2 regions of the Methylobacterium sp. AC315 genome follow, and region 2 is predicted to be linked to the other one. Evidence: predicted binding sites of a transcription regulator. Region 2 holds the regulator's gene; the other holds the start of a gene.

Region 1 (14,562 bases), 120 kb from region 2:
CTCTCGGCATCAAGCGCTGCCATGATGTCAATCGATCCGGTTGGCTGAACGCCGTACCTTACGTCCTCACTCCGCTGTCCTTCCTTTGTGCATCGATCGGCTTTCTCTCATCTTACAGCCGCCATGCGATCGGGGTTCCTGCCTTGTTCATCACTCTCGCCTTGCTGACTGGCGTTGCCACCTTCGGATTTTGGATCTGGTTCATCGTACAGGTGCTGGCAAAAGCCGGCGATGCGGAGCCGAACCGGTTCGGCCTTCCACCCATCGCACCGAGCGCATAGGATGCGGGAGCACATGCGTTTGTCGGCCGGGCTGATCACTCGATCGGCGCGGTGCCCAGAATATCGCGATCGACGCATTGACCTGCGGGTTAACCGAGGCTAAAAGCGCGCCACTTCGGACGGCCATTGGCTGCCGACGGCCCTAGGGTTTGACCCTTGGGCGCCGCGATCGCCTCGAGCGATCCGAAGGCTCAAATCGCCTGACGCTCTAAGTCAGATCCGTAGGTACGAGCGCGTTCGTTATGAGCGTGCTCCTCTGCCCACACCGCGCCGAGGGTCTGTGACAGGACCTCCGGCGCATATTCGTTTTGCGGACTGCCCTAGGCGGTCCGGCCAAGGTGACCGAGGAAGAGGGCACAGGATGCCGACGATCAACCAGCTGATCGCCCAGCCGCGGAAGATCCAGCGGAGCCGCAACAAGGTTCCGGCGCTTGACGCTTGCCCGCAGAAGCGCGGCGTCTGCACCCGGGTCTACACGACGACCCCGAAGAAGCCGAACTCGGCCCTTCGTAAGGTCGCCAAGGTCCGTTTGACCAACGGCTTCGAGGTGATTGGTTATATTCCTGGCGAGGGCCACAACCTCCAGGAGCACTCGGTCGTCATGATCCGCGGCGGCCGCGTGAAGGATCTTCCGGGTGTGCGCTACCACATCCTGCGCGGCGTGCTCGACACGCAGGGCGTGAAGAACCGGAAGCAGCGCCGTTCCAAGTACGGCGCTAAGCGTCCGAAGTAAGACCGGCGACCGGAGTTTATCCGGTCGCAGAGATGCGTTTCCACGGCCTCGTAAGGATGTCGCCGGCTTCATCAAGAAAGCCCAGGCGGCCTGCGCGAGGTGCTTAAGTCAGACTCGTTTGAGAGTTTAAGAGATGTCCCGTCGTCACTCTGCCGAGAAGCGTGAGATCATCCCGGACCCGAAGTACGGGGATGTGGTGCTGACGAAGTTCATGAACTCGATCATGTACGAGGGCAAGAAGTCGACCGCCGAGCGGATCGTCTACGGTGCCTTCGACATCGTCGAGAACCGCGCCCGCGCCAACCCGATCGAGGTGTTCCGCGCTGCGCTCGACAATGTCGCCCCGATGATCGAAGTGCGCTCCCGGCGCGTCGGCGGCGCGACCTACCAGGTCCCCGTCGAGGTCCGGACCGAGCGCCGCCAGGCCCTCGCCATCCGTTGGCTGATCCAGGCCGCCCGGTCGCGCAACGACCGCACCATGATCGAGCGGCTCTCCGCCGAGCTGCTCGACGCCGCGAACAACCGCGGCAACGCCGTCAAGAAGCGGGAAGATACGCACCGGATGGCTGAAGCCAACCGCGCCTTCTCGCACTACCGCTGGTAAGCGGTTCCGCCGTCTCTCAGGAGCAATCCAATGCCCCGCACGCACGCGATCGAGGACTACCGCAACTTCGGCATCATGGCCCACATTGATGCCGGGAAGACCACGACCACGGAGCGGATCCTCTACTACACCGGAAAGTCGCATAAGATCGGCGAAGTCCATGACGGCGCCGCCACCATGGACTGGATGGAGCAGGAGCAGGAGCGCGGCATCACGATCACGTCCGCCGCGACGACGTGCTTCTGGCGCGAGAAGCGCCTGAACATCATCGACACCCCTGGGCACGTCGACTTCACCATCGAGGTCGAGCGTTCCTTGCGCGTGCTCGACGGCGCCGTCTGCGTGCTCGACGGCAACCAGGGCGTGGAGCCCCAGACTGAGACCGTCTGGCGCCAGGCCGACAAGTACGACGTCCCGCGCGTCGTGTTCGTCAACAAGATGGACAAGATCGGCGCCGACTTCTTCAAGTGCGTTGCCGACATCATCGATCGCGTCGCCGGCAAGCCGGTCTGCCTGCAGCTGCCGATCGGCGCCGAGTCCAGCTTCAAGGGCGTCATCGACCTGATCAAGATGAAGGCGATCGTCTGGTCCGGTGAGACCCTGGGCGCCGACTTCTCCGAGGTCGAGATCCCCGAGGAGCTCAAGGACCAGGCCGTCGAGTACCGCAGCAAGCTGGTCGAAGCCTGCGTCGAACTCGATGACGAAGCCATGGTGGCCTATCTCGACGGTACCGAGCCGGATGCCGCGACGATGCACAAGCTCGTGCGTCGCGCCGTGCAGCTGCGCGCCTTCCATCCGGTGCTGTGCGGCTCGGCCTTCAAGAACAAGGGCGTGCAGCCCCTGCTCGACGCCGTGGTGGATTACCTCCCCTCCCCGGCCGATCGTGGCGACGTCGACGGACTAGACTTCAAGACCGAGGAGCCGGTCGTCCGTCACCCGACGGATGCCGATCCCTTCTCCATGCTCGCCTTCAAGATCATGGACGATCCCCACGTCGGCACCATCACGTTCTGCCGCGTGTACTCGGGCAAGATCGAGTCGGGCGCCAACGTCATCAACTCGACGCGCGACAAGAAGGAGCGCGTCGGCCGCATGCTCCTGATGCACGCCAACAACCGTGAGGACGTCAAGGAAGCCTTCGCGGGCGATATCGTCGCCCTCGCCGGTCTCAAGGACACCCGCACCGGTGACACCCTGTGCGATCCGCAGAAGGCCGTGATCCTGGAGCGCATGGAGTTCCCGGAGCCGGTGATCGAGATCGCCGTCGAGCCCAAGTCGAAGGCCGATCAGGAGAAGCTCGGCATCGCGCTCGCCAAGCTCGCCGCCGAGGATCCGTCCTTCCGGGTCTCGACGGACCAGGAATCCGGCCAGACCATCCTCAAGGGGATGGGGGAGCTTCACCTGGACATCAAGGTCGATATCCTGCGCCGGACCTACAAGGTCGACGCGAATATCGGCCAGCCGCAGGTGGCCTACCGCGAGAAGCTGACCCGACGTCAGGAGATCGACTACACCCACAAGAAGCAGACCGGCGGTACGGGCCAGTTCGCCCGCGTCAAGTTCGTCGTGGAGCCGAACGAGCCGGGTGCTGGCTTCCAGTTCGAGTCGAAGATCGTCGGCGGCGCGGTGCCCAAGGAGTACATCCCGGGCGTCGAGAAGGGCCTCAACTCGGTCCTGGGCGCCGGCGTGCTGGCGGGCTTCCCTGTGGTCGACGTCAAGGTCGAGCTGATCGACGGTGCCTACCACGACGTCGATTCATCGGCGTTGGCCTTCGAGATCGCGTCCCGGGCCGCACTGCGCGAGGCGCTTCAGAAGGGCGGCTCGGTCCTGCTCGAGCCGGTGATGAAGGTCGAGGTCGTCTCGCCGGAAGAGTATACCGGCTCGGTCATCGGCGACCTGAACTCCCGCCGCGGCCAGATCCAGGGCCAGGACATGCGTGGCAACGCCAACGTCATCAACGCGATGGTGCCGCTGGCCAACATGTTCGGTTACGTGAACAACCTGCGCTCCATGTCGCAGGGCCGGGCGAACTTCACCATGCAGTTCGACCACTACGAAGAGGTGCCGCGCGGCGAGGCCGACAAGGTCATCGCCAAGTACGCCTGAGGCTACGCCGGTACCACCTCTTCATCCGCAACACGATTTCGAATCTAGGAGGCTCTGATGGGCAAGGAAAAGTTCGCTCGCACCAAGCCGCACTGCAACATCGGCACGATCGGTCACGTCGACCACGGCAAGACGTCGCTGACGGCGGCGATCACGAAGGTGCTGGCTGAGACGGGCGGTGCGACGTTCACGGCCTACGACCAGATCGACAAGGCCCCGGAGGAGAAGGCGCGCGGGATCACGATCTCGACCGCGCACGTGGAGTACGAGACGGCCAACCGGCACTACGCGCACGTCGACTGCCCCGGCCACGCCGACTACGTGAAGAACATGATCACGGGCGCCGCCCAGATGGACGGCGCGATCCTGGTGGTGTCGGCGGCCGACGGCCCGATGCCGCAGACCCGCGAGCACATCTTGCTCGCCCGCCAGGTCGGCGTGCCGGCGCTGGTGGTGTTCCTGAACAAGGTCGACATGGTCGACGACGAGGAGCTCCTGGAGCTGGTCGAGCTCGAGGTGCGCGAGCTTCTGTCGAAGTACGACTTCCCGGGCGACGACATCCCGATCACCAAGGGCTCGGCGCTGATGGCGCTGGAGGACAAGGAGCCCAAGATCGGCAAGGAGGCGGTGCTGGCGCTGATGGCGACGGTGGATGCCTACATCCCGCAGCCGGAGCGTCCGATCGACCTGCCGTTCCTGATGCCGATCGAGGACGTGTTCTCGATCTCGGGCCGCGGCACGGTGGTGACGGGTCGCGTCGAGCGCGGGATCGTCAAGGTCGGCGAGACGGTGGAGATCGTCGGTATCCGGGCGACCACGACCACGACGGTGACCGGCGTGGAGATGTTCCGCAAGCTGCTCGACCAGGGCCAGGCGGGCGACAACGTCGGCGTGCTGCTGCGCGGCACCAAGCGCGAGGACGTGGAGCGTGGCCAGGTCGTGTGCAAGCCGGGTTCGGTGAAGCCGCACACCAAGTTCAAGGCCGAGGCGTACATCCTGACCAAGGAGGAAGGCGGCCGCCACACGCCGTTCTTCACCAACTACCGGCCGCAATTCTACTTCCGGACCACGGACGTGACCGGGGTGTGCGAGCTGCCGGAGGGCACCGAGATGGTGATGCCGGGCGACAACGTGACCATGGACGTCACGCTGATCGTGCCGGTGGCCATGGAGGAGAAGCTGCGCTTCGCCATCCGCGAGGGCGGTCGCACCGTCGGTGCCGGCGTCGTCGCCGCCATCAACGACTAAGCCAGGATAGCATCCTTAGCAGGGCGCGGCGGGGACACGTCCTCGCACCCCCCGCCGTCCCTCTCAAGGTTTCAGGATTATGAACGGTCAGAACATCCGCATCCGCCTCAAGGCGTTCGATCACCGCATCCTCGATGCGTCGACCAAGGAGATCGTCTCCACGGCCAAGCGCACCGGCGCGACCATCCGGGGTCCGATCCCGCTTCCGACGCATATCGCGAAGTTCACCGTGAACCGCTCGCCGCACATCGACAAGAAGTCGCGCGAGCAGTTCGAGATGCGCACGCATAAGCGAGTGCTCGATATCGTCGATCCGACGCCGCAGACCGTGGACGCGCTGATGAAGCTCGACCTCGCCGCCGGCGTGGACGTGGAGATCAAGCTCTAAGTCCCGCCGGGATTTCGAGCTTACCGTTTCATCGCGCGAGGGAGAGACCTATGCGCTCAGGCGTCATCGCACAGAAGGTCGGCATGACCCGCGTCTTTACGGACGCGGGGGAGCATGTCCCCGTCACAGTGCTTAAGATCGATCAGTGCCAGGTGGTGGCCCACCGCACCGTCGAAAAGAACGGCTACGTCGCCCTCCAGGTCGGCGTGGGCAAGGCCAAGGTTAAGAACGTGTCGGCGGCCGAGCGCGGTCGCTTCGCGGTCGCCAAGGTCGAGCCGAAGAAGAAGCTCGCCGAGTTCCGCGTGTCCGAGGACGCGCTGATCCCGGTCGGCGCGGAGATCACCGCGGACCACTTCATTCCGGGTCAGTTCGTCGACGTGACGGGCACGACCACGGGTAAGGGCTTCGCCGGCGGTATCAAGCGCTGGAACTTCGGCGGCCTGCGCGCCACCCACGGCGTGTCCATCTCGCACCGTTCGATCGGTTCGACCGGCGGCCGTCAGGACCCGGGCAAGACCTTCAAGAACAAGAAGATGCCGGGTCACCTCGGTGTCGAGCGGGTCACCACCCAGAACCTGCGCGTCGTGCGCACCGATCCCGAGCGCGGCCTGATCCTGGTCGAGGGCGCGGTCCCCGGTGTCGCCGGTGGCTGGATCCAGATCCGCGACGCGGTGAAGCGCAAGCTCCCCGCCGACGTTCCGCTGCCGGGCAAGTTCCGTGAGAACGGCGCGTCCACCGAGTCCGCCCAGACCGCCCCCGAGGCCCCTGCGGCTGAGGAGACCGCCTGATGAAGCTCGATATCACCACTCTCGACGGCGCCGGCGCTGGCTCGGTCGATCTGAACGAGGAAATCTTCGGCCTTGAGCCGCGGGCCGACCTCCTTCAGCGCATGGTACGCTGGCAGCTCGCCAAGCGGCGCGCCGGAACCCACGCGGTGAAGAACCGTTCGGACGTGAACCGCACCCGTAAGAAGCTGTACAAGCAGAAGGGCACCGGCAACGCCCGTCACGGCGCTGCCTCGGCACCGCAGTTCCGCGGTGGCGGACGCGCCTTCGGGCCGGTCGTTCGCGACCACAGCCACGACCTTCCCAAGAAGGTCCGTGCCCTGGCACTGCGCCACGCTCTGTCGGCCAAGGCCAAGTCCTCGACCCTGATCGTCGTCGACGACATCAAGATCGAGGATCACAAGACCAAGGGTCTCATCGAGCGCTTCGGCAAGATGGGCCTCTCGAACGCGCTGATCATCGGCGGTGCCGAGGTCGACGTGAATTTCGGCCGCGCCGCGCGTGCCATCCCGCAGATCGACGTCCTTCCCGTGCAGGGGATCAACGTCTACGACATCCTGCGCCGTAACACGCTCGTCCTGACGAAGGCCGCTGTCGACGCGCTGGAGGAGCGTTTCAAATGAGTGCCGATCCGCGCCACTACGATATCATCGTCTCCCCGGTCATCACCGAGAAGGCGACGAACCTGACCGAACAGAACAAGGTCGTCTTCCGGGTCGGCCCGAAGGCGACCAAGCCTCAGATCAAGGAGGCGGTCGAGAAGCTGTTCGACGTCAAGGTCACGGCGGTGAACACCCTCGTGACCAAGGGCAAGAAGAAGATTTTCCGCGGTCTCCGCGGGCAGCGCTCCGACGTGAAAAAGGCGATCGTCACCCTGGCCGAGGGCCACACGATCGACGTCACGACCGGGCTCTGAGGACGGGTTTTAGGGATCCAAGCCGATGGCCTTGAAGACATTCAAACCGGTCACGCCGAGCCTGCGCCAGCTCGTGCTCGTCGACCGCCGTGAGCTCTACAAGGGCAAGCCGGTGAAGGCGCTGACGGAGGGCAAGAGCTCCTCCGGCGGCCGTAACAACCTCGGCCGCATCACCGTCCGCTTCCGCGGCGGTGGCCACAAGCGTGTGCTGCGCAACGTCGATTTCAAGCGTCGCGAGCAGCTCGGCGTGACGGCGACGGTCGAGCGGATCGAGTACGATCCGAACCGCACCGCGTTCATCGCCCTGATCAACTTCCCCGACGGGAAGCAGAGCTACATCCTGGCTCCGCAGCGCCTGCAGCCGGGCGACAAGGTGGTGACGGGCGAGAACGTCGACATCAAGCCGGGCAATGCCGGTCCGGTCGGCTCGATGCCGGTGGGTACGATCATCCACAACGTCGAGCTGAAGATCGGCAAGGGCGGCGCGATCGCCCGCTCGGCCGGGAACTACGCTCAGATCGTCGGACGCGACCAGGGCTACGTGACGCTGCGGCTGAACTCGGGCGAGCAGCGCCTCGTGCATGGCCAGTGCTTCGCGACCGTCGGTGCGGTCTCGAACCCGGACCACATGAACATCTCGCTCGGCAAGGCCGGGCGCAACCGGTGGCTCGGCAAGCGCCCGCATAACCGCGGCGTCTCCATGAACCCGGTGGATCACCCGCACGGCGGCGGCGAGGGCCGTACCTCGGGCGGCCGCAACCCGGTCACGCCGTGGGGCGTGCCGACCAAGGGGAAGAAGACCCGGTCCAACAAGCGGACCGACGTGTTCATCCTGTCCAGCCGCCACAACCGCAAGAAGTAATCGCTATGGCACGCTCTCTCTGGAAGGGGCCGTTCGTCGACGGCTACCTCTTCAAGAAGGCCGAAGCGGCGCGGGGCTCCTCGCGCTCAGAGGTCATCAAGATCTGGAGCCGCCGCTCCACGATTCTCCCGCAGTTCGTCGGGCTCACCTTCGGTGTGCACAACGGGCAGAAGCATATCCCGGTCTACGTCTCCGAGGAGATGGTGGGGCATAAGTTCGGCGAGTTCTCGCCGACCCGCACCTTCCACGGGCACGCGGCCGACAAGAAGGCGAAGAGGCGCTGAGATGGGCAAGCAAGCCACCCCCCGCGCGCTCCCCGAGAACGAGGCGAAGGCAGTTGCGCGCATGCTGCGTGTCAGCCCGCAGAAGCTGAACCTCGTGGCGCAGATGATCCGCGGCAAGAAGGTCGACACTGCGTTGGCCGAGCTGCAGTTCTCGCGCAAGCGCATCTCGACCGAGGTCAAGAAGTGCCTCGAGAGCGCGATCGCGAATGCCGAGAACAACCACGATCTGGATGTCGACGATCTCGTCGTCACCCAGGCCTTCGTGGGCAAGGCCCTCGTGCTCAAGCGCTTCCACGCTCGTGCCCGCGGCCGCGGTGCGCGTATCCTGAAGCCCTTCTCGAACCTCACCATCGTGGTTCGCGAAGTCCGCCAGGCCGAAGCGGCTTAAGGAGGATCTCATGGGCCAGAAAGTCAATCCGATCGGTCTCCGTCTCGGTATCAACCGGACCTGGGACTCCCGCTGGTTCGCCGGCAAGGGCGAGTACGCCAAGCTGATGCACGAGGACGTCGCCATTCGCGCCGCCCTGATGAAGCAGCTGAAGCAGGCCGCCGTCTCGAAGATCGTAATCGAGCGTCCGCACCGGAAGTGCCGCGTCACCATCCACTCGGGTCGTCCGGGCGTGGTGATCGGCAAGAAGGGCGCGGATATCGAGAAGCTGCGCAAGCTGGTCGGCACGATGACCAAGGCTGACGTGACGATCAACATCGTCGAGGTGCGCAAGCCCGAGATCGACGCTACCCTGGTGGCCGACTCGATTGCTCAGCAGCTCGAGCGCCGCGTTGCCTTCCGTCGCGCCATGAAGCGCGCCGTGCAGTCGGCGATGCGTCTCGGTGCGGAGGGCATCCGGATCAACTGCTCGGGCCGTCTCGGCGGCGCCGAGATCGCTCGCCAGGAATGGTACCGCGAGGGCCGGGTCCCGCTGCACACGCTGCGCGCGGACGTGGATTACGGCACCGCTACGGCGTTCACGACCTACGGCACTTGCGGCATCAAGGTCTGGGTGTTCAAGGGCGAGATCCTTGAGCACGACCCGATGGCCCAGGACAAGAAGGCCCAGGAAGAGGGTGGCCGCTCCGGCGGACGCCGTGAGCGCGATGGCGAGGGCGGCCGCGAGCGCGGACGCCGCGAGCACGCGTAAGGTAGGAAGCCATGCTGCAACCCAAAAAGACTCGCTTCCGTAAGCAGTTCAAGGGCCGCATCCACGGTGCGGCCAAGGGCGGCTTCGAGCTGAACTTCGGTCAGTTCGGCCTGAAGGCTGTCGAGCCCGAGCGCGTTACCGCACGGCAGATTGAGGCGGCCCGCCGCGCGATCACCCGTGAGATGAAGCGCCAGGGCCGCGTCTGGATCCGGGTATTCCCGGACGTCCCGGTCTCCTCGAAGCCGACCGAAGTCCGCATGGGCTCGGGCAAGGGCGCTCCGGATTACTGGGCCGCCCGTGTCCATCCGGGCCGGATCATGTTCGAGGTCGACGGTGTCGCCGAGGACATTGCCAAGGAGGCCCTGCGCCTCGGTGCCGCCAAGCTCCCGATCCGTACGCGGGTCGTCCAACGCATCGCCGACTGAACGGAGGATATCGTGAAGTCGACCCAGAGAGTGTCTGATCTGAAGGCGTTGTCGCCGGATCAGCTGAACGACGAGTTGCTGAACCTCAAGAAGGAGCAGTTCAACCTGCGCTTCCAGGGGGCTACCGGCCAGCTCGAGAACGTCGCCCGCGTCCGTGAGGTCCGCCGCGACATCGCCCGCGTCCGCACCCTGCAGCGTTCGAAGACGCTGCAGGCGTCCAAGAGCTGACAGGGGCTTAGGAGAACACCATGCCGAAGCGCGTCCTGCAGGGCACCGTCGTCAGCGACAAGGGCGAGAAGACCATCGTGGTGAAGGTGGAGCGTCGCTTCACTCACCCGGTGATGAAGAAGACCGTGCGCCGCTCGAAGAACTACCATGCCCACGACGAGGCGAATGTCGCCAAGGTCGGGCAGACGGTGTTCATCGAGGAGTGCCGCCCCTTCTCGAAGACCAAGACCTGGAAGCTGGTCGAGGACCAGGCCTCCGCGGTCGCCGAGGCCGGCGAAGCCGCCTGATCAAGGGAAGCGGCGGCTGCGGGTTTCCGCGTCCGCCTCGACGTAGCTGGAAGTTGGACGGTCGGGACGTTGCACCGGATACGGTGCTTTCTTCCCTACCCGGCGTTCAGTACGACAAACGCCCGGACGAAGCTCGACCCTCATAGGGCCGGATTCGCGCCGGGCGTTGTCGTTTCTGGGGCGTGGCCTGGATCGGGCGAGAGCGGTCGATCCAGGCCTGGGACGATCAAGGCTTTAGGGGGTCATCGACCTTTCTCGGGTGCAAGGCGGAGCCCTGCGAGGCTCGCGAGACTGGCTCGAACCCCGCTGAACCTGCCAAAGGGCTCCAGCCCTTTGGCATTCCGCTTGTCTGCCGTTCGTCAGGCCTCGCCTTCGTCGAGGTCGTCCTCGGTCGGCTTGGCATTTTCCAGGATCTTCTCGGCGACGAGGCCGGAATTCTGGCGGATCGAGGCTTCGATCTTGCCGGCGATCTCAGGGTTGTCGCGCAGGAACCCCTTCGAGTTCTCGCGGCCCTGGCCGAGGCGCTGGCTGTTGTACGAGAACCAGGCGCCGGACTTCTCGACGATGCCGGCCTTCACGCCAAGGTCGATCAGCTCGCCGACCTTCGACACGCCCTCGCCGAACATGATGTCGAACTCGACCTGCTTGAACGGCGGCGCGACCTTGTTCTTGACGACCTTGACGCGAACCTGGTTGCCGATCGCCTCGTCGCGGTCCTTGAGGGTCGAGATCCGGCGGATGTCGAGGCGCACCGAGGCGTAGAACTTCAGCGCGTTGCCGCCCGTGGTGGTCTCCGGGCTGCCGTACATCACGCCGATCTTCATCCGGATCTGGTTGATGAAGATCACCATGCAGTTCGAGCGCGAGATCGAACCGGTGAGCTTGCGCAGGGCCTGGCTCATCAGGCGGGCCTGGAGGCCGGGCTGGCTCTCGCCCATCTCGCCCTCGATCTCGGCCCGCGGGGTCAGCGCGGCGACTGAATCGACCACCAGCACGTCGATGGCGCCGGAGCGCACCAGCGTGTCGGTGATCTCGAGCGCCTGCTCCCCGGTGTCCGGCTGCGAGATCAGCAGGTCGTCGAGATTGACGCCGAGCTTACGGGCGTAGATCGGGTCGAGGGCATGCTCGGCGTCCACGAAGGCGCAGACGCCGCCCTTCTTCTGGGCCTCGGCGATGGTGTGCAAGGCCAGCGTCGTCTTGCCGGACGATTCGGGGCCGTAGATCTCCACGACCCGGCCGCGGGGCAGGCCTCCGACGCCGAGCGCGATGTCCAGGCCGATCGAACCGGTTGAGACGGTCTCGACCTCCTGCACCTTGTCGTTCTTGCCGAGGCGCATGATCGAGCCCTTGCCGAAGGCACGCTCGATCTGGGACAGGGCGGCGTCGATCGCCTTGGACTTGTCCTTGTCCACCGGGGGCATGTCGACCACTTTCAATGCAGGCTGGGCCATCTGGCGGGCTCCTTATGAAGGGGTTGCGCGCCATTCACAACGCGCGTCAACACGGCGTTTGTGTACCCTTTTTGTTCTCATTCTGCAAGGCCGCCGGACATGGGAACGCCGCCCGGATGGGGCGGCGCTCAGGTTCTCGGTCGGGCTCTTTTTGCCGGAGCGCCGTCAGTCGGCCGCCATGGTCTTCTTCACGGTCTCGACCAGCTGCTTGAGGCTGAACGGCTTGGGCAGGAAGTTGAAGGCTTCGCCCTCGGGCAGGTTCTTGCGGAACGCGTCCTCGGCGTAGCCCGAGACGAAGATCACCTTCAGGTCCGGCTGGCTCTTGCGCACCTCGCGCAGCAGGGTCGGGCCGTCCATCTCGGGCATCACCACGTCCGAGACGACGAGGTCGATGGGCTGGCTGCCCTCGCGCACGATCGCCAGGGCCTCCAGGCCGGAGGCGGCCTCCAGGACGGTGTAGCCCCGAGCCGACAGCGCCCGGCTGTTGACCGCCCGGACGGGATCCTCGTCCTCGACCAGCAGGATCGTCCCCTGCCCGGTATGGTCGGCAGCGGGCTTGCGCGGGGCCGGCTTCTCCGGTGCCTTCTGGGTGCCGGTGCGATCGACGGAGCCGGGCGGCTTGGCCGTCGCCGGCATGTCGGCCCGGGGCAGGGCCGGAACCGCGGGGGCGGCCTCCTCGGGCTCCGCGACGGGCACGTGCCGCGGCAGGTAAATCCGGAAGGCGGTCCCCTCTCCGATGGTCGATTGCACGTCGATGGTGCCGCCGGATTGCTTGACGATGCCGAACACCGTCGAGAGCCCGAGGCCGGTGCCCTTGCCGATCTCCTTGGTGGTGAAGAAGGGCTCGAAGATCTTTTCCATCAGCTCGGCCGGAATGCCCTGGCCGGTATCGCGCACCTCGATCAGGACGTGGTCGCCCGCGGGTGCGCCGCCGCGTCCCTCCACGGCCGCAATCGGCCCCGGATCGGTCACGTTCTCGGTGCGGATCATCAGCTTGCCGCCGTCCGGCATCGCATCGCGGGCATTGACCGCCAGGTTCACGATCACCTGCTCGAACTGGTTGACGTCGGCCTTCACCGGCCAGACGTCGCGGCCGTGCTTCAGCTCCAGGGCGACGCGCTCGCCGAGCAGCCGCTTGAGCAGCAGGGTCAGCTCCGAGAGCCCCTCCCCGACATTCATCACCTCCGGACGCAGGGTCTGTCGGCGCGAGAACGCCAGGAGCTGGCGGACGAGGCCCGCCGCCCGGTTGGCGTTCTGCTTGATCTGCATGATGTCCTGGAAGGCCGGGTCGGTCGGCCGGTGGCTCGCCAGGAGCAGGTCCGAGTAGCCGATGATCGCCTGGAGGACGTTGTTGAAGTCGTGTGCGATGCCGCCGGCGAGCTGGCCTACGGCGTTCATCTTCTGAGCCTGGGCGACCTGCTGCTCCAGCTGCCGCTGCGCCGTGGTGTCGAGGGCGTACAGGATCACGCGCTCGGCCTCGTCGGCCTTGTGGGTGGCGTCACTGCTGTCGGCCGGGCTGAGCCAGAGCCGGGCCGAGCGGCCCCCCGGGCCGCTGAGCTGGACCTCGATCGGCTCCGGGTCGGACAGGCCGCTGGCGGCCCGGGCGAGGCCGGCCTCCAGGGAGGCGCGGTCGACCACCGAATCGGCCACGTTGGGCTCGGCGCCCTGGGTGCCCTCCCCCTCCGGACCGCCCTCGTCGACCTGGCGCGGCACCGTGCCGAACAGACGCGTGAACGAGGTGTTGGCCCGGGCGATCCGGCCGGAGCGGTCCAGGGTCGCGATGGCGATCGGGGAGTTGTTGAGGAAGCGGGCGAGCCGGACTTCGGCGGCGCGCTGCGGCTCGTCGGTCTCGGCCCCGGCCGAGCGGTTGATCACGAAGGTCCGCGACGAGCCGGGCTTGCCATCCTTGCCGAAGGCGACGCGGTGGTACAGCCGCACCGGCAGGGTGTGGCCGTTGCGGCGGCGCAGGTCGAGGTCGAACCGGTCGGTGCGGACCTCCCCGGGCAGGCCGGCGGTGCGCACCAGCACGTCGGCCTCCGGGGCGATCTCGGTGAGGTGCGGGCCGCCCGGGCCGACGCTCGCCAGGTCGTAGCCGAGCCAAGCCGCGAGCGTCGCGTTCATGTAGACGATCGCGCCGGCCGGATCGATCGACAGGAATCCCGCCGGGGCGTGGTCGAGATAATCGATCGCGTGCTGAAGCTCCTGGAAGACGTTCTCCTGGCGCTCGCGCTCGGCGGTGATGTCCGCCACCGTCCAGAGCGAGGCGGCCCGGCGCGGGCGCGCCAGGGGCCGCACCGACACCCGGTACCAGCCGAAGCCGCGCTCGTTCGCCTGGGGGCCGAGCGGCGGCGACATCCGGATTTCCTCGGTATGGGCCCGGCCGTCCCGCGAAGCCTGCGACAGGCGGTAGACCGCCTCCGAGACCTCCGGCGAGCCGACCAGGATGCGCTCCACGGGCACGAGGTTCGAGAACGCGTCGCCGCCGGCGACCCGCAGGTAGGCCTCGTTGGCGTAGATCAGGCGGCCGCCATCCTCGACCACCAGCGCCCCGTCCGGGGAGGCGTCGACGATGCCCTTGGTGATGTCGTCCCGGGTCGCGGTACCGCTGAGCTGAAGCGCCCCGATCGCCAGCGCGAACAGGAAGAACACGCCGGCCATCGCCAGCAGGGCCAGCAGCCAGACGATCAGCGACTGCGCCTGCTCGTTAGCCACGAAGGACAGGCCGATGGCGGCCCCGACCAGCAGGCCGGCGAGCACGAGCAGCAGCCCGACCCGGCCCGGCTGCTCCGAGCGGTCGATCGAGCCGGTCCCCTGCGGGTTCGCGA
Region 2 (14,562 bases):
CATGAGCGATCCCGCCTACGCCGAACTCGCCCTGACCACGAACTTCTCGTTTTTACGCGGCGCCTCGCATCCGCAGGAATACGTCGTGCAAGGCGCAGCCTACGGGCTCGCCGCGATCGGGATCGCCGACCGCAACACCGTGGCCGGGGTGGTGCGGGCCCATGCGGCGGCCCAGGCCCTCGCGGCGGAGGGCGTGGCGATCCGTGTCCTGCCGGGCGTGCGCCTCGTCACCGAGGACGGGTTCGAGGCCGTGACCTATCCGGTGGACCGGCAGGCCTGGGGCCGCCTCTGCCGGTTGCTCACCCAGGGCAACCGGCGCAGCCGCAAGGGCGCGTGCCAGTTCTCCTTCGCCGAGATGCTGGAGGCCGCCGAGGGACAGATGTTCATCGCGATCCCGCCGGGCCGGCGCCCGCGGCCCCCGGACGGCTTCCTCGGGCGGCTCGAGGCCCTGGCCGCCGCCGCGCCGGGCCGGACCTGGCTCGGGGCGAGCCATGCGCGGCGGGGCGACGAGCGCCGCCGTCTCGGCCTCCTGGCCGAGCTGGGGGAGACCTACGGGGCGCCCATGGTCGCGATCTCGGATGCGCTCTACCACCATCCCGACCGGCGCCCGCTCCAGGACGTGGTGGCCTGCATCCGCGAACGCTGCCGGATCGGGGAGGCCGGCTATCGGCTGGAGGCCAACGCCGAGCGCCACCTGAAGCCGCCCTCCGAGATCGCCCGGCTGTTCGCCGACCATCCGGAGGCGCTCGCCCGCACGGTCGAGATCGCGCAGGCCTGCACCTTCTGCCTGTCGCAGCTGCACTACGAGTATCCCGACGAGCCGGTGCCCCCCGGGCGCACGGCCCAGGAATACCTGGAGGAGAAGACCTGGGAGCGGGCGCGCTGGCGCTATGCCGGCGCCGTCCCGGACTCGGTCGGGGCCACGCTCGGCGAGGAGCTGCGGCTCATCGCCAAGCTGGACTACGCCCGCTACTTCCTGACCCTGTTCGACGTGGTCGAGTTCGCCCGGAGCCGGGGAATCCTGTGCCAGGGGCGCGGCTCGGCGGCCAATTCCGCCGTGTGCTTCTGCCTGGGCATCACCGCGGTGGACCCGTCCAAGCACCGGCTGCTGTTCGCCCGGTTCATCTCCGAGAACCGGGGCGAGCCCCCCGACATCGACGTCGATTTCGAGCACGAGCGGCGGGAGGAGGTGATCCAGCACCTCTACCACCGCTACGGGCGGGAGCGTGCCGCCCTCTGCGCCACGGTGATCCACTACCGTCCGCGCATGGCGATCCGGGAGGTCGGCAAGGTCTTGGGGCTCACCGAGGACGTGACCGCGGCGATCGCCGACACGGTTTGGGGCTCCTGGGGCAAGGACGTGCCGGACAAGCACGTGCGCGAGGCCGGCCTCGACCCCGACAACCCGGTGCTCCGGCAGGCGCTCGACCTCGCGCACCAGCTGATCGGCTTCCCCCGCCACCTGTCGCAGCATGTCGGCGGCTTCATCCTGACCCGCGGGCGCCTCGACGAGACCGTGCCGGTGGGCAACGGCGCCATGGCGGACCGCACCTTCATCGAGTGGGACAAGGACGACATCGACGCGATCGGCCTGATGAAGGTCGACGTGCTGGCGCTCGGCATGCTGACCTGCCTCAAGCGCGGCCTCGATTTTCTGGAGACGGACCACGGCGTCTTCTACGAGACCCTGGCCGACCTGCCCCGGGAGGATCCCGACACCTACGCGATGCTGGCGAAGGCCGATTCCGTCGGCGTGTTCCAGGTCGAGAGCCGGGCGCAGATGTCGATGCTGCCCCGCCTCAAGCCGAAGGAATTCTACGACCTCGTCGTCCAGGTGGCGATCGTGCGCCCGGGCCCGATCCAGGGCGACATGGTCCATCCCTACCTGCGCCGGCGGTCGGGGCAGGAGCCGGTGGTCTATCCGTCGCCCGACCCCGCCCACGGCGATGCGGACGAGCTGAAGGAAGTCCTGAAAAAAACCTACGGCGTGCCGCTGTTCCAGGAGCACGCGATGCAGATCGCCATCACGGCGGCGGGCTTCACCCCGGCCGAGGCCGACGGCCTGCGCCGGGCGATGGCGACGTTCCGGCATGTCGGCACGATCGGCGGCTTCGAGCAGAAGTTCGTGGGCGGGATGACCCGCCGCGGCTACCCGGCGGATTTCGCCCAGCGCTGCTTCGCGCAGATCAAGGGGTTCTCTACCTACGGTTTCCCGGAGAGCCACGCGGCGAGCTTCGCGCTCCTGGTCTACGCCTCGGCCTGGATGAAGTGCCGGCACCCGGACGTGTTCCTGGCCGCGATCCTCAACGCCCAGCCGATGGGCTTCTACCAGCCGGCCCAGCTGGTGCGGGACGCCCGCGCCCACGGGGTCGAGGTGCGGGGCGTCTGCGTCAACGCCAGCGCCTGGGACTGCACCCTGGAGCCGGCCGGGGATCCGAAGCTGCACGCGGTGCGTCTCGGCCTGCGCCAGGTGAACGGCCTGCCTGAGGCCGCGATGCACCGGCTCGTCCGGCTTCGCGCCAACGGCTATGCCAGCATCGAGGGCCTGCAGGCGGCCCTCGCCTTGCCACGCAACGCCTTGGAGCGCCTGGCCGAGGCCGATGCGTTCCGGTCGCTCGGCCTCGATCGGCGCGCCGCCCTGTGGATGGTGCGGACCCTCGAGGGCACCTCGGCCCGGAGGGCGGCCAAGGCAGACGGCACCGAGCGGCGCGGCCACCTCCTCGACGCGCCGCTGCCGCTGTTCGCCTGGCACGCCGACGACGGCCTGTTCCGGCACGAGCCGAACGTGGACCTGCCCTCGCTGCCCCTGTCCGAGGCGGTGGCCGAGGATTACGCCGCCACCGGCCTGTCCCTGCAGGGGCACCCGGTCGCGTTCTTCCGGGGCCGGCTCGCCCGGATCGGCGCGATCCCGGCCCGGGCCCATCAGGATCCGGCCCTGCCCCAGGGCGCCCGGGTCACGGTGGCGGGCCTGGTGCTGATCCGCCAGCGGCCGGGCACCGCCAAGGGCGTGGTGTTCCTGACCCTGGAGGACGAGACCGGCATCGCCAACGTGATCATCTGGAAGACGGTGTTCGAGGCGAACCGCCGGGCCGCCATGCAGGCCCGTTTCCTCGCCGTGCGCGGCCGGGTGCAGCGAGCCAAGGGGGTGGTCCACTTGGTCGCCGAGGGATTTCGCGATCTGACGGAATCCCTGCGCGACCTGCGCGCCGCCGGGATGAAGCTGCCCCCCGAGACCACCGATTTCGGGGCGCCTCAGGACCGGCGGGCGTATCCGAGCCGGGATTTCCATTGAGCGTTCGACCGGGGACGCCCGCCGCGAACGCGCGCGCAGCGACGCGACCGAGCGGCGGATGACAGACGCTTGGCAGCGCCTGCCGGCGACCCGATCGAGGCGTACACGGTGCTCCTAGGATCTGCCGAAAAGCGGATAGGGGCCCCGATCAGCCTCGACCAAGTGGACCCGCATCGAGTTGTTCGAGGATCCGCGTCAGCGTCGCACGATTGTTTTTATCGTCTGCGTTTTCGAGTGCATCTTCCAACACGAGCCGGATATCCTCGGCCTCGACTTTCTCCATGTCCCAGTTCGGGTAAAGACGCTCTCGTTCTTCTTCGCTCTGGCTCAGCGAAACGATGTCGTGATGCCGCTTGTCGCGATGCAAAATCGCGATCAGGTTCTGGATCTTGGTGGCCGGCCCCTCAATCCACTGGAAGAAGACGCCGCTGCCGAAAACCAGCACCCCGGTGATGCCGTGTTCGAAATTGTTGCGCTGGGCCGTCTCGACGATGCGGCAGACTTCGGCGTCGTCAACGCCCTCGGCGGCACGACTGCAATAGACAAAATGGTAGAGTTTGGGCAGTGCAGCTTCGTCTAACTCGACGCCGCGCGGGATGCCGTATTCGTCGAACATGAGTAAGCTCGCTTGATGTGTGACACTGTAATCAAGCCGCGACCTCAATCGGACCCGCGCCCGCATATGCGGGGCGGTGCCGGTCCAATCCGGTCGAGACTCATACGTTGCGGATCGCTCAGCGGTTCATGAGTCGCGAAGCGCGTCGCCGCGTTCGGGTTCGGCCGCAAGCCGCTCGAAGACTTTCAATGCTTGCACAGGAGTGGCCCGGTTTATCGCGCCGTTCGCGACTTCAGCTTGTGACCACATCCAAGATCGGGCCGGATCGTCCCGCATGGCCCAGCTCGGGAATAATCGGTCCGTCACAGTGTGATAGGACAATCGCCTGATCTCCAAATGCCGGTCGTCCCGCAAGATCCGAGCATAGGTGTCATCCAGCGCTTCGGCCGAGCCCTCCAACAACTGCATGTAGACATCGGCCCTACAGATGAGGGCGCCAGTGATCCCATCTCGCGCGTTGCATCGCCGCGATTGCGATAGGATGCCGTTGAGCATCGCTTGGTCAAACCCAAAGGGGCGTGAGGCATAGATGAGCTGAACGACAGACATGGCTGCTGGATCCTATCGGGCCGTCGGATTGGTTCGGATCGGTAGAGAGATCTACGTTCGGTCGTTCACAGGCTCGAAGGCGGATGTGAGCAATCTCTGCGCGAGCAGAACCGCGGTGGGTGCATCGACCGCCGAGGCATCGGCGCCGACCCGTTCGACGTATTCGGGATGCTCCAGGAAGACGGGTCCCCCGACCATGACGCCGATCGAGGGGTTGAGCGACGCCCGTCGTACCGCCTGGATCGAGGCGGCGAGTTGATCGAGATGGCTCTCCCGGCTCAGCGTCAGACCCACGACGCCGAACCGCTCCGAAGCGACGAGATCGGCGATCTCCTGGGGGCTGGAGGCAAGCCCGCTATCCGCATGCCAGCCGGCCTTCCGCATGAACTGTTCGACGATGGCCAAGCCGAAGGTGTGAAGTTCGCCCGGTGCTCCCATCAGGAGGATGCGGCGCCCGCTATCGTAGGGCGCGACGCCTCCGTCCGTGCGGAACGTGGCCAGCAGGAACTGGAGTTGGGCGAGGCCGGCCGTGACCTCGATGAAGTCGCACAGATCGTCGTCCCACATGCGCCCCAGCAGGGCCGCCGAAGGTGCCAACAGGTCGAGGAACAGGTCGTCGACGGAATATCCCTTGGCCGTCAGGGCGGTGAAGGCGTCCATGAGGGCCGTGACGTCGTGCCCGAGGATCAGGTCCGTGAAGCCCGCGACCGTTTCCGCTTCCAGCTTCGGCAGGACGTCCGACCGGACCTCCCTCTCGCCGCGATCGACCAGCATCATCCGCGGGATGATGTCCGTCTGAACGATGCGGCCAAGCGCTAGGGTTCGGTGCCGTGCCTCGTCGACGGATCTTCGTCGTGCATAATCCTCCCGGGCATACGCCGCTTCGGCGATCCCCTCCGTGATCAGATCGGCCCACTCTCGGTGGGTTGATCCCTGATCCAGCATTGCCTCCTCCCCATGGTCCGGGGTTGGCATCCCCGTTTGTTATTGACCGTCGTCGGCGAGTACGGGGCGCAGGAGAGACGCAAATGCGCGCGTTGTAAAGGAGACGACTCTCCTACCGCGCTCGCCCGATATCAGCAGTTTACGGCGGGCAGAGAAGTACAGCCGTCAGGCGGGAGATACAGGTCTTCGAACGTCCGCCCCTCGTCGACCGCAGCCTCGGGCGGACCGACTGCTCCCCAGCCGTTACGGACGGCACCAAACGTCGGATCCCGTCTCGGCGCATGAAGACGCAGACCCATCGACCGCCACGCCGCCCTTGACAATGTTCCTATTTTGTGCTCATTAGCCGTCACCTGTCCTTCGGCGGTGTGGGGGTGACTCCACGGCGCTCCTCGGGGGTCCGTCCGGTGGCTGACCGGCGGGCTCGGGGGACGGGGCGATGCCCGCGTCGGTGGCTCTCAGCCGCCATCGCCCCGGGCGGCGTGCCGATGCAGGGCGTGTCTCGGATGCGGGCGTGAAGATCGGGCGGTAGTCTGCCCGGCGGGGTGCGGAAATGCCCCCGCGGCGACCCGGATCTGGGCGTGACCCTCAGAAACCTGCGGACCCGCCCACTACGAGGCGGATGTCGGGTGGAAGGCCACGGCGGTGATGCGGGTTCCGGGGGCGTCTCGGCTGCGATTGCGGCTTGGGCGCCATGGGCAGTGACCGCTAACACGGAGTCGCGGGGATCGGGGCGTCGCACAGACATCGCGACGAGACAGACGGCACCGGCCGGGGACCATGCCCGGCCGATGCCGCGGGTCGCCGCGGGGATCGGATCCCGCGCGTAACTTGGCCGACACCTGGGTTCCCGCGGCGTCCCGCGTCCAGCGTGAGGAGACTTCTTGGGCCATGCCCCCGGCGCACCAGGCGCGCGGGGACGATGAAGCCTGTCGGGAGGTCGCGTGGCCGGCGCGCCCGCAAAACCGGACCGGGGCCCACCCGTGCGGCATCCTGTCTGGTCGATTCCAGAATCAAAGTGAGACTGGGCTGAACCCAATCTTCTGATTGGCCGTTGAGCGTTCGGCACTGCGACCGCGCAGGCCCAGCCGATTGCCGGAGGTCACGAACGCCGGGCATGAAAGAGTCGATTCGATGGAACAGCCCGACGCTTGGCATCTGACGGACCGGCTCGATGCCGAACACGGCAAGGGCGATCCGTTCGCCGCCGCGGTCCGTGCCACGCGGATGGCGATGATCGTGACCAATCCGCGCCTGCCCGACAACCCGATCGTCTTCGCCAACGACGCGTTCCTGCGGATGAGCGGCTATGACCGCCAGGATGTGCTCGGCCGCAACTGCCGCTTCCTCCAGGGGCCCGACACCGACCGGGGCGCCGTGGCGCTGATCCGGGAGGCCGTGGCGGCCCAGCGCGACATCGCGATCGACGTCCTGAACTATCGCAAGGACGGGGCGCCGTTCTGGAACGCCCTGTATCTCAGCCCCGTCGCCAACGAGGCCGGCGAGGTGCTGTTCTTCTTCGCCTCGCAGCTCGACGTCACCGATCGCGTCGACGCGCACCTGCAGGTGCAGAAGGAGAAGGACCATTTCGAGGCCGAGGTCGCCCGCCGGACCCGCGACCTCACCGAGGCCCTGGCCACGCAGACCATGCTGGTCCACGAGGTCGATCATCGGGTCAAGAACAACCTCCAGATGATCGCGGCCCTCCTGGCCATGCAGACGCGGGCGATCACCGATCCCGCCGCCCGCGCCGCGATGGAATCCATGCTGACCCGGGTGGAGGCCCTCGGCACGGTCCACCGCAGGCTCTACCAGTCCAACAACGTCGAGCGGTTCGACGTGGCCGAGTTCGCTCGCGACCTCGCCACCGACCTGATCCGCGGTTCCGGGACCGACCGGATCCGCCTGCACCTGGATCTGGAAACCGTGGAGATCCCGGTGACAAAGGCCCCGCCGGTGGCGCTGATGATGAACGAGCTGATCACCAACGCCCTCAAGCACGCCTTCCCGGACCACCGCGCCGGCCGGCTCTCCGTGACGGTGGCGCCGGACGACCGCCACTTCACCATCAAGATCGCCGACGACGGCGTCGGCATGCCCGTGCAGGTCATGGAGCAGCGCTCGTTCGGCAAGCGGCTGATCGGCACCCTCTGCCGCCAGCTCAATGCCAGCATCGCCTGGCAGGCGAACGACCCGGGCACGATCGTCAACGTTCGCCTGCCCCGCGAATTGGCTACCGGTCCGGAGGCCAGATGAGCGAGCCGATGCGAATCCTCGTCGTCGAGGACGAGGCCCTGATCCTGATGCAGATCGAGATGATGCTGGAGGAGGCCGGCTATCGCGTCGTGGGCACCGCCATGACGGCGGCAGAGGCGATCGCCCTCGTCCACGAAACCCGGCCCGAACTGGTGCTGATCGACCTGCGCCTCGGCGATGATTCCTCGGGCGTGGACGTGGCGCACGCGGTGCGCGCCATCGGCGGCATCACGGCCGCCTTCATGACCGCCAACGCCCGGGCCCTCTCGGACGACCTGGAGGGCGCCACGGCGGTGATCGCCAAGCCGTTCACCGGAGCGGTCCTGGAGGAATCCCTGGCCTACCTCGAGGATTGCGTCCGCCGGCCGCCGCCGGCCGAGCTGGTGCCGACCGGGATGCGCCTCGCCCCGGCCCTGCTCAAGAGCTTCGCCCAGATGCGGCAGTGAACGCCGCCCTCGACACCTCCGGCCCGGCGCGTAGAGTGCCGGCCATGTCAAGCTTCCGCGTCGCCCGCCCGCTCCTGGCCACATTCCTCGCGGCCCTGGCCGGCCTGCCCCTCGCCGCCCGGGCGGAGCCGTGTGACGACCTCGCCCAGCAGATCGCCGGGGCGATCGGCGGCAAGGTCGGCAAGCGCGCCGGGCCGAGCATCGACATCCGCCTGGCCGGTCCGATCAAGTTCGACGTGACCTGCCGGGCCGAACCGATCGTGCAGGCGACCTCCGCGGAGCCCGCTCCCTCGGCGGCCTTCTTCCGCGACCTCGCGGCGGCCTCGGAGATCCTGGTCGGCGAGCCGGCCGCGCGGGTCGAGCCGATCATCGCCGACGCCTACCGGACCGCCCTGTCGGACCGCCGCAAGTCGTTCATCCAGCAGAACGGCTGGTCCGCCTCCTGCTACACCGATCCCGGCAGCAGCGCGATGCGCACCCTGTGCTCGGTGGGGCGCATCCCGCCGCGCTGATCAATACTCGATCACGTCCTCAAGCGCGTAATGCTTCACGGTCTTCCGGTTGGCGATCAGCTCGTCCACGGTCGGCTCGCCCTTGAGGGCCCGGGCGATGGCGAGCTTCGTCGCCTCGTAGTTGGTGCGGTACAGGTCCTTGCGGTCGAGGTTGTCGTCCTCCGCGCAGCGCGGGTCGAGCCAGATCATGACGATCATGCACAGCTCGTCGAGACCGTCCTTGGGCAGCACGCCCTCGATGATGCAATCCACGATCGCGTCGCCGGTGGCGGCCTGGACGACGCCGCCGAGCAGCTCGACATACTCGGCCGTGTGGATCGTCGCCTTGGTGGTCATCATCGTGGCGGGGCGCACGAGCTGGTTGAGGTCGCGCACCACGAACATCCGGGTGTGGCCCTGGACCTGCCCCATCATCGACGCGAAGGCCTGACCCACCGGTCCCCGTACCGAGCCGATCAGCACCTCGGGCATGGCGTCGGTGTACTGCCCGTCGGCGGCCAGGACGGTGGCCTCGCCGGTGCGGAACCAGATCTCTTGCATGTGTCGCGACTCCCCGTGTCAGGTCGCCCGGGGGAGACATCATCGAGGCGCCGGCGTCAATCGCTCCGGAGCAGGCCGACCCCGTCGAGGGCGCCGACCCCGGCGATCGCCACGGTCGGGCCGGCGCTCTTGAGGAACTCGGATCCGCGGGGCAGGGAAGTCGGGTGCGGCGCGACGCGGGAACAGTCCCGGGCCAGGGCCGTTCCGGCCGGAGCCTGCGGCGTTGTCTCGGGTCCGGCAGCCGGGAGGGATGTCATGACGGAGAGCACGGATCGGGGGGGCGGCTGGAGCCTCCAGGCGAGCGCCATGCCGGACGGGGTACGGCTCGAACTCGCCCTCGCCGACCTCGGCGGCGGCCCGGTCACCGCGGCGATCGTGCTGGACCGGGCGGAGGCCCGGGCCTTCGCCCGCGCCCTGCTGGCGGCGGCCGGCGATGCGGCCGAGCGCACCTTCCCCAAGCCGGGCGCCTGACCGGGCGGTCTCGGGGCCGGCGCGGGCGGCTCAGATCATTGTTGGATGAAGCCCGGATTGCGGCCCGGCAGGCGCGGCACCACCGTGCCCCGCTTCTCGATCGGCGCGTCGCAGGCGTAGGTGAATTCGCTCTTCTGCGGATCGAACACCGTCTCGCCGGTGATCCGGCAATCCTCCCGCACGGTCTCGTCGAGATAGGCGCGGGCGGCGGTGCGGAAGCGCTTCACCCGGGTCGCGGCCGGATCGGGATCGATCCGCACCTCGCTGAGATTGCAGCCGGTGTACTCGCGCAGGGCGTTCGAGACGACGAGCATCCGGCGCACCTGCCGGTTGTCGTAGACCTCGTAGGGCTCCTTGCAGCCGATGGTGACCACCTGCGGGGTGAGCGCCACGTAGTTGCGCGAGATATACGAGAACCCGGTGGTGCAGCCGGCCAGCGCCAGGCCGACGGCCCCGGCACCGATGGGCAGAAGAGCCGCGCGTCGCATCCTCGTCATCCCAAGCCCAATTCCAGCCCAGTCTCGAAGCCGCCGGGACGATCCGCCTGCCCCGCCGACCGGGGCAAGCACCTCGGCGCATTGAAACGGCGCCGCTTGCCCAGTCAATTCGTTTGTCGCCCGAGACGCCGTTCCAAGCGTCCGCGACCGGTCATCGCTCGACTCGGCGGTGGACGGCGCGCGTGACAGGCTTTGTTGCTGCGCCAGGACGGCGGAACGATCCGACCGGGTGGCGGCGCCGTTAGTCCTCGAAGACGTCCCCGACCAGCCGACGCACGAACTGGAACGCCTCCGTCGCCCCCGCGGCGACGCGTTGCTCCCCGGCCTCCCGGAGTTCGACCCGGTCGAGGGCGGCCGTGAAAAGCCGCCAATGCAACCCGCGTCCTTCGGGATGTCCGGCAAGATGGCGCGCACCGTGGGTTTCCGACAGGCCGAGCGCCCGGGCCTCCTTGAGCAGGATGGCCGCCCCGAGATTCGAGCCCTCGGCGACGTAGAGCCAGCCCAATCCCTGCGCCGGTTCGATCGTCCCGGGATGTTCCTCGGACGCGCCGTCAGGGACGGGCGCTCCGACATCGCGCAGATCCTGCTGGATCAAGGGCAGTCGGCGCCTGCCGTCGAGATCGGGCAGGACATGGGCGAACGCGCCATCGCGATAGACTCGATCGACGACCGCATGGAACCTGTACTGGATCTGGAGGAACAGCGCGTAGCGCTCCAGGCTCGCGAACGGCTTTGCCGCCATGATGCGCCGGTCGAGCTGATCATGGGCGGCCGCGGTCGCCACTCTCAGGCGCTTCACGCGGCTGCCGGTCTCGGCGATGTCGGATGATGCGGCGTCCATGCGATCTATGTCTGTCGTCCGGGCAAGGTGCCGTGGGCAGACGTGAGCGGCCCGCCGCGCCACTCTGACCGTCCCAGCCTATGGACCACTCCGGCGATTCGGGTCACCGAGGCTGGCCCGGGATCGTGCCGATCCGGCCAGACCGGTTCTGCCATGGCGGCGCGACCGCGTCACGGCACACAACGGCCGCATCCGCACATCGCCGATCGATCAAGCTCGGCCGATCACGCTTGCGGAACACTTGCGGAACGTTTAACGTGTTCGTGATTTGTTTCCGCGACCGCATCGATGCGGTCCTCCAAGCCGCGAGTCCCCCGTCGATGCTCACGCGCAAGCAGCTGGACCTCCTGCGTTTCATCCAGAGCCGCATGCAGGAATGTGGCGTCCCGCCCTCGTTCGACGAGATGAAGGACGCCCTCGATCTGAAGTCCAAATCGGGCATCCACCGGCTGATCACGGCCCTCGAGGAGCGCGGCTTCCTGCGCCGCCTGCCGAACCGGGCGCGCGCCATCGAGGTGATCCGCATCCCCGAGAGCCTGTCCCAGGCGGCTGCTCCACCCGCGGAGCCCCGCCGCTTCACCCCGAGCGTGGTCGAGGGCGGGAAGTCCAAGCTGCCGGCGCAGCCGGCGACCGCCCGGATGATCGACGACGGCGGCCGCGCCATCTCGATCCCCGTGATGGGCCGGATCGCGGCCGGTACGCCGGTCTCGGCGATCCAGAACCAGAGCCACGCCATCACCATGTCGCCGGACTTCCTGGCCGGCGGCGAGCATTACGCCCTCGAGGTCCGCGGCGACTCGATGGTCGATGCCGGCATCCTGGACGGTGATCTCGTGGTGATCCGCAAGCAGGATACGGCCAATACCGGCGACATCATCGTGGCGCTGATCGACGACGAGGAGGCGACGCTCAAGCGCCTCCGCCGCCGGGGCTCCTCGATCGCCCTGGAGGCCGCCAACCCGGCCTACGAGACCCGCGTGCTCGGGCCCGACCGGGTCCAGATCCAGGGCCGGCTCGTCAGCCTCGTCCGCCGCTACTGAAGGGGTTCGGCCGGCGCGTCGCCGGGCGCGGCCTCGGAACCGGCGACGTCGGCCTCGGCCGGGATCGGCTCGGAGGGCGTTACCACTTTCGGTTGTGGGACAGGCGATGGCCGCGAAGCCGGTGATGCCCGCCAAGGCACGGTACGGCCCGTGTCGCGGGTATAGCGTGCCGTGAAGCCATCCCGGTCGGCCCGGAGTGCGACGGCGCCTCGTTCGGCGAGCACCCGGCGGTCGATCACCAGCGGCCCCGTGCAGGTGGGCGGCGCCGCGAGCCGCGAGATCAGCAGGGCCGCCCGGGCGCAGTCCTCCGTGAAGGCGCGCCGGTCGCGGACCAGGGCGACGGCGCGGCCGTCCGGCAGGCTTGCGGTGCAGCCGAGCCGGTCGCACCGTCCGACAGCCGACGAAGCCTGGATCACCGCCTTCGCCGATCGCCCGTCGCCATCCGCTTTCAGCCACTGCTCCATCACGAAGGCCGAAGGATTGCCGAGGGCCCACAGGACTCCGTCCGGTCCACGCACGGCCGCACCACCGCCCTGCCGGTCGACGTACAGGTCGAATCGCTCCGGAACGACGGCGAGGCCGAGCCCGAGCAGGGCGGGCGGCAGGGCCAGCCAGCGCAGCCGCGATACCGGCAGCGTCGCCAGCAGCAGCCCGGCCGCCAGCAGCATCAGCGCGCCGGTGCCGAAGGCCGGCAGCACCAGGACGGCCCGATTGAAGCCGGCGATCCATTCGGAGATCGCCAGCATGCCGCCCACCGCCTGTCCCATCAGCCACCAGATCGGCCGGTCCAGGGCGAAGGGATAGGCCAGGATCCCGATCACCGCCGCCGGCATCACGACCAGGGAGACCAGCGGCAGGGTCAGGGCGTTGCCGATCAGCCCGAACGGCTGGACCGTCTGGAAATGGTAGGTCGCGAACGGCGCCGTCGCGACCTGTGCCACCAGGGTCGTCGCGAGGGTGCCTGTCACGGCCGAGAGGCCGGTGCCGACGAACCGCTCGATCCGCCCCGCCCCGGGACGCTGGAACAGGCGTCCGTCGATCAGCCGCGCGCAGGCGATCAGCCCGGCCACCGCCCCGAACGACATCTGGAAGCTCGGTCCGAGCAGGCCCTCGGGTTCCCGCGCCAATGCTATCAGGGCGGCCAGCGCGAGGTTGCGCATGGACAGCGCCGGCCGGTCGACCAGGATCGCGCCGAGCATGATCAGCGTCATGATCAGCGAGCGCTCGGCGGCGATGTCCCAGCCCGAGAATGCGCAATAGGCGGTGACGCCCAGCATCGCGAACCCGGCGGCGATCTTCTTGATCGGCCAGACCAGCGCGCAATACGGCACCAGCGCCAAGACGGCCCGCACCAGCCAGAACACCACGCCGGCGGCCAGCACCATGTGGAGGCCCGAGATGGAAACGACGTGATAGATGCCCGCCGCCCGGAGCGCATCGTTGGCGGCCGGTCCGATCAGGCCGCGCTTGCCCGTGACCAGGGCCGCCGCCACGGCCCCCGCTTGCCCGCCCTCGGCCTGCGCGATCCGGCGTGTCAGCGCGTTGCGGGCCTCGTCCAGCAAGGCTGCCAGTCGCAGGCGCAGAGGTGGCGGGGTGGGCGGCTCTCGAACCGTGATCGCCCCGATCAGCGAGCCTACCGCGCCGAGTCCCTGAAAGTAGGCATCCCGGGCGAAATCGTAGCCGCCCGGTCGTGCCGCCTCGGGCGGCGGCAGCAATCTTGCCGTCGCGACGATGGAGTCCCCGGGCCGCAGGGATGGCGCCTTCCGGAACGAGACCCGCACCCGAAGCGGCCTCAAAGCGGGTTCGAGCCCGGCGAAGCTCTCGACCCTGATCACCAGCCGGGCGCCGACCTCGCGCTCGTCCAGCCCCTCGATCATCCCGGTCAGCGGCCCGATTGTGGTGCGGGTGAGGATCGGCGCCGCCACCTGCGAGACCCGCCAGGTCGCCGCCGCGAAGCCCAGGAAGCCGGCTGTCAGCGCCAGGCAAAGGGCGAGTGCCCCCGGCCGCGCACCCAGGAACGGCGCCGGCGCGAGGGCGAGCGCCGCTCCTGCCAAGGGGGCGGCGAGGAACGGCGTCCCGTCGGCACGCCCGAAGAAGACCAGGATCCCGGCGCCGAACGCCACCGCCAGCCACGGGAACAGGCGGCGCTGCTCGACCTCCCGGGTGAGCCCATCGGCGAGCCAGCCGCGGAGCGCCGGCATCGAGACCGGGCGCGTGCCGGCCAGCGCCACCGCGCCGCCCGCCAGCCTCGCGCCGATCCGCCGCATCCGCCCCGCCCCGTGCCGGACGACTCAAGTCCCGGCCGGGGATTCTTAACGCACCCGTCGGCCCGTGCTACAGCGGACGCTTCGTGCTACGGGCGCCACGCCGTGCGACGGGCGCCGCCCTGACGCCCTGCACCGCCCCGTCGCCCTTCGCCCCCGAACATATCGGCCCGATGTCCTCAGCCGTCGTCACGCGCTTCGCCCCCTCGCCCACCGGATACCTCCATATCGGCGGTGCCCGCACGGCGCTGTTCAATTGGCTGTACGCCCGCCACACCGGCGGCAAGATGCTG

What was found. The regulator LexA, encoded in region 2, represses DNA repair genes until DNA is damaged. The targets are predictions, from matches to a motif close to TGTTCNNNNTGTGTTCNG.
Region 1: a site for LexA is predicted at 11,799-11,816, ahead of recA (recombinase RecA). Genes of this name have one in related genera too.

Annotation. Positions count from the first base shown of each region.
Region 1 covers NZ_CEEDEA010000004.1:126,574-141,135, forward strand. Annotated here, with positions in the region: gene AC0IY0_RS08280 (hypothetical protein) at 1-25, shown strand, start outside; gene AC0IY0_RS08285 (DUF805 domain-containing protein) at 9-281, shown strand; gene rpsL (30S ribosomal protein S12) at 643-1,014, shown strand; gene rpsG (30S ribosomal protein S7) at 1,148-1,618, shown strand; gene fusA (elongation factor G) at 1,649-3,724, shown strand; gene tuf (elongation factor Tu) at 3,782-4,972, shown strand; gene rpsJ (30S ribosomal protein S10) at 5,052-5,360, shown strand; gene rplC (50S ribosomal protein L3) at 5,411-6,148, shown strand; gene rplD (50S ribosomal protein L4) at 6,148-6,768, shown strand; gene AC0IY0_RS08325 (50S ribosomal protein L23) at 6,765-7,061, shown strand; gene rplB (50S ribosomal protein L2) at 7,087-7,923, shown strand; gene rpsS (30S ribosomal protein S19) at 7,929-8,207, shown strand; gene rplV (50S ribosomal protein L22) at 8,209-8,595, shown strand; gene rpsC (30S ribosomal protein S3) at 8,606-9,346, shown strand; gene rplP (50S ribosomal protein L16) at 9,358-9,771, shown strand; gene rpmC (50S ribosomal protein L29) at 9,784-9,999, shown strand; gene rpsQ (30S ribosomal protein S17) at 10,020-10,286, shown strand; gene recA (recombinase RecA) at 10,646-11,707, opposite strand; gene cckA (cell cycle histidine kinase CckA) at 11,903-14,562, opposite strand, start outside.
Region 2 covers NZ_CEEDEA010000004.1:4,896-19,457, forward strand. Annotated here, with positions in the region: gene AC0IY0_RS07670 (Y-family DNA polymerase) at 1-5, shown strand, start outside; gene AC0IY0_RS07675 (error-prone DNA polymerase) at 2-3,292, shown strand; gene AC0IY0_RS07680 (BLUF domain-containing protein) at 3,441-3,908, opposite strand; gene AC0IY0_RS07685 (BLUF domain-containing protein) at 4,035-4,457, opposite strand; gene AC0IY0_RS07690 (cobalamin B12-binding domain-containing protein) at 4,509-5,234, opposite strand; gene AC0IY0_RS07695 (histidine kinase dimerization/phosphoacceptor domain -containing protein) at 6,537-7,658, shown strand; gene AC0IY0_RS07700 (response regulator) at 7,655-8,104, shown strand; gene AC0IY0_RS07705 (hypothetical protein) at 8,149-8,616, shown strand; gene fae (formaldehyde-activating enzyme) at 8,617-9,156, opposite strand; gene AC0IY0_RS07715 (hypothetical protein) at 9,213-9,413, opposite strand; gene AC0IY0_RS07720 (hypothetical protein) at 9,412-9,627, shown strand; gene AC0IY0_RS07725 (hypothetical protein) at 9,663-10,115, opposite strand; gene AC0IY0_RS07730 (biliverdin-producing heme oxygenase) at 10,366-10,965, opposite strand; gene lexA (transcriptional repressor LexA) at 11,286-12,005, shown strand; gene AC0IY0_RS07740 (ComEC/Rec2 family competence protein) at 11,999-14,272, opposite strand; gene gltX (glutamate--tRNA ligase) at 14,443-14,562, shown strand, end outside.